Parasedimentitalea psychrophila: one gene and its partner. The protein of the gene in region 2 interacts with the protein of the main gene of each other region in a pairwise test. Links are inferred from orthologs where the notes say so. Each region holds a gene or a part of one and is shown on either strand. Other genes may lie near its edges. The genes, in order: pepT and tpiA.

Region 1 (3,301 bases), 3.1 Mb from region 2 along the record:
GCGATCATTGTTGAAGCCGAACGGCAGATCAAAATCGTCGAGGCTGGCGGCACCGTGGCCCAGGAAACTCGTCTCTATGACGTCGAGAAGGGCGAGACCCGGTCGATGCGCTCCAAGGAAGAAGCGCACGACTATCGCTACTTCCCCGACCCCGATCTGTTGCCGCTGGAAATCGAGCAGGCCTGGGTCGACGAGATTGCCGCCACCCTGCCGGAACTGCCAGACGCCAAGAAATCGCGCTTTATCGCCGATTTTGGCCTGTCCGACTATGACGCCTCGGTGCTGACGGCGGATGTGGAATCGGCCGCGTATTTTGAGGCCGTGGCCGAAGGCCGCAACGGCAAGCTCTCTGCGAACTGGGTGATCAACGAACTTTTTGGCCGCCTGAAAGCCGACGACAAAGATATCGCCGACTGCCCGGTCTCTCCGGCGCAACTGGGCGGCATCATCGCGCTGATCTCGGCGGATACCATCTCCGGCAAGATCGCCAAGGATCTGTTTGAGATCGTCTATACCGAGGGTGGCGACCCGGCTGAAATCGTCGAGGCGCGCGGCATGAAGCAGGTGACCGACACCGGCGCCATTGAGGCGGCTTTGGACAAGATCATCGCCGACAACCCGGCGCAGGTGGAAAAAGCCAAGCTGAACCCAAAACTGGCGGGCTGGTTTGTCGGGCAGGTGATGAAAGCCACCGGCGGCAAGGCCAACCCCAAGGCCGTGAACCAGCTAGTAGCGCAAAAACTGGGCGAATAACCCAACGGTTACAGCAAGTAATACGAGGGCGGCCATAGGGTCGCCCTTTTGTTTTGCCGCCTTCATCAGCTTGACTCTCCGCCAAGCGGCCCGTTCTCTGGGCAAAAATTCAGGAGTCACCATGCAGAACAGTTTCAATCAGGAACTCGAAGACCGGCTTGTCCGCTATGCTGCAATCGATAGCCAAAGCGACGAAAACTCTCCCTCGGCCCCGAGTACCAAATGCCAGTTCGGGATGTTGGACCTGCTCAAGGAAGAGCTCAGCTCCATTGGCGCACAGGACGTGCAGCTGACTGAATACGGCGTTGTGCTAGCCACCATTCCAGGCACTGTGCCGGGGCCAACGATTGGCTTCCTTGCCCATGTGGACACGGCGCCGCAGTTCAATGCAACAGGCGTCAAACCACGGGTGATCAAGGGCTACAACGGCGGTGATATCACCTTCCCGGACAATCCCGACCTTGTGTTGTCTCCGGCCGAGCATCCGTATCTGGCGACCAAACAGGGCCACAACCTGATAACGGCATCTGGCACCACTCTTTTGGGGGCCGATGACAAGGCGGGTGTGTCGATCATTATGACAATGGCACGTCATATGCTGGACAATCCAGACTTCCGCCGCGGACCAATCCGCATCGCCTTTACCCCGGACGAAGAAATTGGCCGCGGCGTGGGCGACGCGCTGATCACAGATCTGGCCGCCGATTTTGCCTATACTCTGGATGGCGGCGAAGTGGGTGAGATCGAATTTGAGAGCTTCTCGGCTGACCGCGCCGTTGTCACCGTTACCGGCGTCTCTATCCATCCCGGTCTGGCAAAAGAGAAAATGGTCAACGCCATCCACCTTGCCTCCAAGATCATACAGACGCTGCCGCAGGCAACCATGACACCCGAGACCACCGATGACCGCGACGGCTTTATCCATGCCACGGATATGCTTGGTGGATCGTCTGAAATGGTGATCAAACTGATCCTGCGTGATTTTGAAATGGAGGGGCTGGCGGCCAAAGGCAACATCCTGCGGCAGGTTTGCAGCGCGGTGCAGGCCACGGAACCCCGCGCATCCATCACCTGCGAAATCTACCCGCAATACCGCAACATGCGCTACTGGCTGGAGAAAGACATGACGCCGGTTGAGCTCGCCCGGGAGGCCAGCAAGGCGCATGGGATTGACCCGGTGTCAGTGCCCATTCGAGGCGGCACCGACGGCTCGCGGCTCACGGAACTGGGAATCCCGGCGCCAAATATCTTTACCGGCATGCAATGCATCCACGGACCACTGGAATGGATCTCGGTGCAGGACATGGTGACCGCAACCGAAGTTTGCCTGTCGCTGGCCAGCCTGGCCGCAGATAAGCAGGCCGGATAAAGCCCCCAAAGGCAAATCAAGTTGGGCGCTGGGGTGATACCGGCGTCCAATTATGCGATGTGCCGCTGGCGTCACATTCCCACCTTGGCCTGCCCCCCTGCTCTTGCTAAACACATGCAACAAACAAACGATCCGGATCCTGATGATGTTCGAGTACAAAGTTGTTCCCGCCCCCGCCAAGGGCACCAAGGCCAAAGGGGTGAAGACGCCTCAGGGGCGGTTTGCCGTGACCATTGAGCAGCTGCTGAATGACATGGGGGCTGACGGCTGGGAGTTTCAGCGCGCCGAGCTGTTGCCCAGCGAGGAGCGCTCGGGGCTGACCGGATCAACCACCCATTGGCGTAATGTGATGGTGTTTCGCCGCCCCACCGGGGATGAGGAAATGAGCATGCCCGCCGCACAGGCAGATCACAGCCCCTCCGTCCGCGCTGTCCACGCCCCTGAAACGGTGCCGCTGACCGCAATCGCGGGCGACCCTCAGGCTGCGGCAGATGCCACCCCGGTGCCCGGTGCCGGTGCCCGCGAAATGCAGGCCGATGATGGTGTCGAAGAGCTGAGCCCGGTGGCTGGCGTCACCGCCGCGCTGAAAGCACGGGCCAAGCAGCAAAGCGACGAGGACGGCCAGTAATCAGGCCGCCCCAGCCCGCCTCTTGATCAGGCGTCGATGTCCAGTGCCAGCGCGTGGATGCGCGGCACAATATCCCCCAGCGCCTTGTGCACCATGCGATGACGCTGCAGCCGGTTTTGTCCGCCAAACGCGGCGGCCCGGATCATCACGTTAAAGTGGCTTTCGCCGTGCCCGTCGTGCCCCGCATGGCCGCGGTGGCTGTCACTGTCATCAACGACCTGTAATTCAGACGGTTGAAACGCCTCTTGCAGCCGATTTTCGATCTCTTGCGTGATGTTCATAGCCTCATTTCCCATATTTTTTTCGTTACCCCCTTCTATCTGCCGCTGTGTAGATTAAAGTGTTTGCTCCGAGTCGAATAGATGCGTCGTAGAAGGTGCACCCCCATGAGCAAGTCAGATCCTTTCGGTTTCGATATGTCGGTCCGATCCGCCAAGAAAAAAAACCCGCGCGGGCGGCGCAGCATGTCCGGAGCCTCCGAGACCTCCGTGCGTGAATGCCACCACGAAGGCTGCCAGGAGGCCGGCAAGTTCCGCGCCCCCAAGGCGCCG
Region 2 (3,061 bases):
TTAACACTTGAGGCCCTGTCCCGATGACCAATGCGTCCCAACCCCTTGAAGGTGCACCACTGATTGCGCCTTCCACTGTCAGCCATCCCTTGTACGAATCGGTGGTCGAAGCCTGCCGTTCGGTTTATGACCCGGAAATCCCGGTTGATATTTATGAGCTCGGGCTGATCTACACCATCGATATCAATGACGAGAGCGACATCAAGATCGTCATGACCCTGACCGCTCCGGGCTGTCCGGTGGCCGGCGAGATGCCGGGCTGGATTGAGGATGCTATCTCGCCAATTGACGGGGTGAAATCGGTTGATATCGAGCTGACGTTCGAGCCGCCCTGGGGCATGGAAATGATGTCCGACGAGGCCCGGCTTGAATTGGGCTTTATGTAACGCTGGGCTGACCTTAATGGTCTTTGGCTTGGCGCCACACCGGTGCCACACCAACGGCGTACTGAGTTCACCAAGCGGGGTGCTGGGTTCACTAAAATGTGCATCTCAGATGAGTGTTTTTCCTGCATAATCCTGAACCGGGGTTGAGACGCCCCGGCCGCACCCTTAGATTAGGGGCCATAAGGAGACATCGATGTTTGGCATTCCCGGTAAGCAAGCCGTCACAATCACCCCCAAAGCCGCAACTCAAATTTCTAAGTTGATGCTGTCGGCGGGGCATGCTGGTCTGCGGATCGGTGTCAAAAAAGGCGGCTGTGCGGGCATGGAATACACCATGGAATACGTCCAGCAACCTGACCCCAATGACGAGGTGGTGGAACAGGATGGCGCCAAGGTGATGATCGCGCCAATGGCGCAGATGTTCCTGTTTGGCACCGAAATCGACTATGAGGTGTCTTTGCTCGAGGCAGGGTTCAAGTTTAACAATCCCAATGTCTCGGATGCCTGTGGCTGTGGCGAGTCGATCAGCTTCAAGGATGTGCCCGTAGAATGATGGCGCAGAAGTTGGCGTGAGACATGAGGCGGGGTGTCCCGCCTTTTTGCTGTCTGGCTGCTGGCTCTGATCCAATTGTGTTGGCGGTAATTGTCTCGCCGGGCCGACAATGCTACCAAATTGCAAAACTTTAGCAGGAGGCGGCAGATGCGGCAGAAATTGGCGGCAGGAAATTGGAAAATGAACGGCACAAGTGCGATGTTGCCGGAACTGAAGGCTTTGGCCGAGGCCTATGGCACTGCGGGCGTTGAGGTGTTGATCTGTCCGCCTGCCGCCTTGCTGCACCGCGCCGCTGTGGTGGTCAGCGATAGCGCGGTCGCTGTGGGGGGGCAGGATTGCCACGCTGCTGTGTCAGGCGCCCACACCGGTGACAACAGCGCAGAGATGTTGAAGGACGCGGGCGCCAGTGCGGTCATTCTGGGTCACTCCGAGCGCCGCACAGACCACAGTGAGCGGGACGCGGCGGTTTGCGCCAAGGCTGAGGCTGCGATGGCGGTTGGTCTGACGGCCATCGTCTGTCTGGGTGAAAGCCTGCAGCAGCGCGAAGCGGGCGAGACATTGACTGTTATTGGTGCTCAGCTGCAAGGATCGGTCCCGGATGGATCGACCGCTGATAATTTGGTCATTGCCTATGAACCGATCTGGGCCATTGGCACCGGCAAGGTGCCGACACTGGAGCAGATTGGCGAAGTGCATGGGTTTTTGCGCGCCCAATTGGTTGCACGGTTTGGCGATGAGCTCGGCACTGGCGTGCGGCTGCTTTATGGCGGCTCGGTGAAGCCCGGCAATGCCGCCGAGATTTTTGCTGTGGAGGATGTGGATGGGGCGCTGGTTGGCGGAGCCAGTCTAAAGGCCGCAGATTTCGCACCGATCATTGCGGCGCTGGAGCGCAGCTGATCCTGCGTGGAGGGGCGCTGCGCCCCAGCGGCGCAGGCCTCCGGCGGGAGTAGTTAGGAAAAGATGATGCCGGAGACCTGCGCCATTTTGGCAGGTCTGTCAGTCGTTGATGTCGTGGTCAAAGGTTTTCACCTGGCCCTGCGGGCGGGCAAAGATTCGCCGCATCAGAAGCCAGGCGAGCAGTGACAGGGCGGCAAAGATCAGCAGCAATATGGGAAGGCCCAAAGACAGGCCGGTGTTGAGAAGGATCAGTGACACCGCTGCAGCGCCGATGGCGAAGCCCAGAAAGACAAAGCCGGGAGCCAGCACTTCGACAATGGCCAGCAGCAATGCTGCTGCTGCCCAAAGCCACCAAATTGACCAAATGGGGTCACTCATTATTTTCCTCCGGTCAGCATCTTGAAGGCATTGCCAAAAGCATTAACCGCGTCGGCGGGCAGAATGATGGTCTGCTTGCCGTCGCCGTTGCCGAGAGTTGACAGCGCCTCGACCTGCTTCAGCGCCACCTGGTATTGTGCTGCCTCGATGCCATTTTCCTTGATCGCCTTGGCCACCACTTCGGTGGCATAGGCCTCAGCGTCGGCCTGGATGCGGCGGGCCTTGGCGGTTTGCTCGGCGGCGTAGAGTTCGGCGTCGGCGGCCAGTTCAACCGCGCGGCGGGTGCCTTCGGCCTCAGTCACCTGGGCGCGCCGGGCGCGTTCGGCGTTCAACTGCTGCATCATGGCGTCGCGGGTGGCCTGATCCAGGTTCACATCGAGGATCTCGGTGCGGGTCACTTCGACGCCCCAGTCGTCAACCGAATCTTCAACAGCCAACTTGATGGTGGCGATCAGCTGGTCGCGGTTGGATTGCACCTCGTCCAGATCCATCTTGCCGATTTCGGCGCGCACGATGCCGGCCACGGTGGTGGAGATGGCACCGTCAATGTCGCGGATACGGTAGACCGTCTTTTCCGGCTCAATAATGCGGTAAAATACCGAGGTTTCCACTTGCACCAGCACGTTATCCCTGGTGATTGCGTCCTGGCTGGCCGAGGGCAGCTGCCGCTCAAGGATCGAAATTTTGTGGGCAACCGCGTCGAGAAACGGAATGACAAAGTTGATGCCAGGGCCAAGCACAGCGTGCAGTCGGCCAAAGCGTTCGACAACGAATTTTTCGGACTGTGGTACGATGCGGACACCTTTCAGGATCACAATGATCAGGAAAATCGCCCCCAGCAGGTAAA

What was found.
Region 1: the proteins of tpiA (region 2) and pepT interact in binary tests that used the Escherichia coli proteins (3 or more experiments, as listed by UniProt). The link is inferred for Parasedimentitalea psychrophila from one-to-one orthologs.

What each region holds. Positions count from the first base shown.
Region 1 is NZ_CP127247.1:127,728-131,028, forward strand. Bases 17-2,998 are described here. They hold pepT (peptidase T), read left to right. Parts: upstream 17-874; coding sequence 875-2,122; downstream 2,123-2,998. Other genes in these bases: gatB (Asp-tRNA(Asn)/Glu-tRNA(Gln) amidotransferase subunit GatB), read left to right, coding at 17-753; QPJ95_RS00620 (DUF4177 domain-containing protein), read left to right, coding at 2,262-2,750; QPJ95_RS00625 (BolA family protein), read right to left, coding at 2,777-2,998. In the rest of the region: more of gatB, read left to right, coding at 1-16; more of QPJ95_RS00625, read right to left, coding at 2,999-3,031; QPJ95_RS00630 (DnaJ domain-containing protein), read left to right, coding at 3,137-3,301. UniProt on the Escherichia coli protein: Cleaves the N-terminal amino acid of tripeptides.
Region 2 is NZ_CP127247.1:3,220,105-3,223,165, forward strand. The notes cover bases 220-2,961. They hold tpiA (triose-phosphate isomerase), read left to right. Parts: upstream 220-1,086; coding sequence 1,087-1,836; downstream 1,837-2,961. Other genes in these bases: QPJ95_RS15695 (SUF system Fe-S cluster assembly protein), read left to right, coding at 220-386; QPJ95_RS15700 (HesB/IscA family protein), read left to right, coding at 580-939; QPJ95_RS15710 (NfeD family protein), read right to left, coding at 1,936-2,214; QPJ95_RS15715 (SPFH domain-containing protein), read right to left, coding at 2,214-2,961. In the rest of the region: more of QPJ95_RS15695, read left to right, coding at 24-219; more of QPJ95_RS15715, read right to left, coding at 2,962-3,061. UniProt on the Escherichia coli protein: Involved in the gluconeogenesis. Catalyzes stereospecifically the conversion of dihydroxyacetone phosphate (DHAP) to D-glyceraldehyde-3-phosphate (G3P).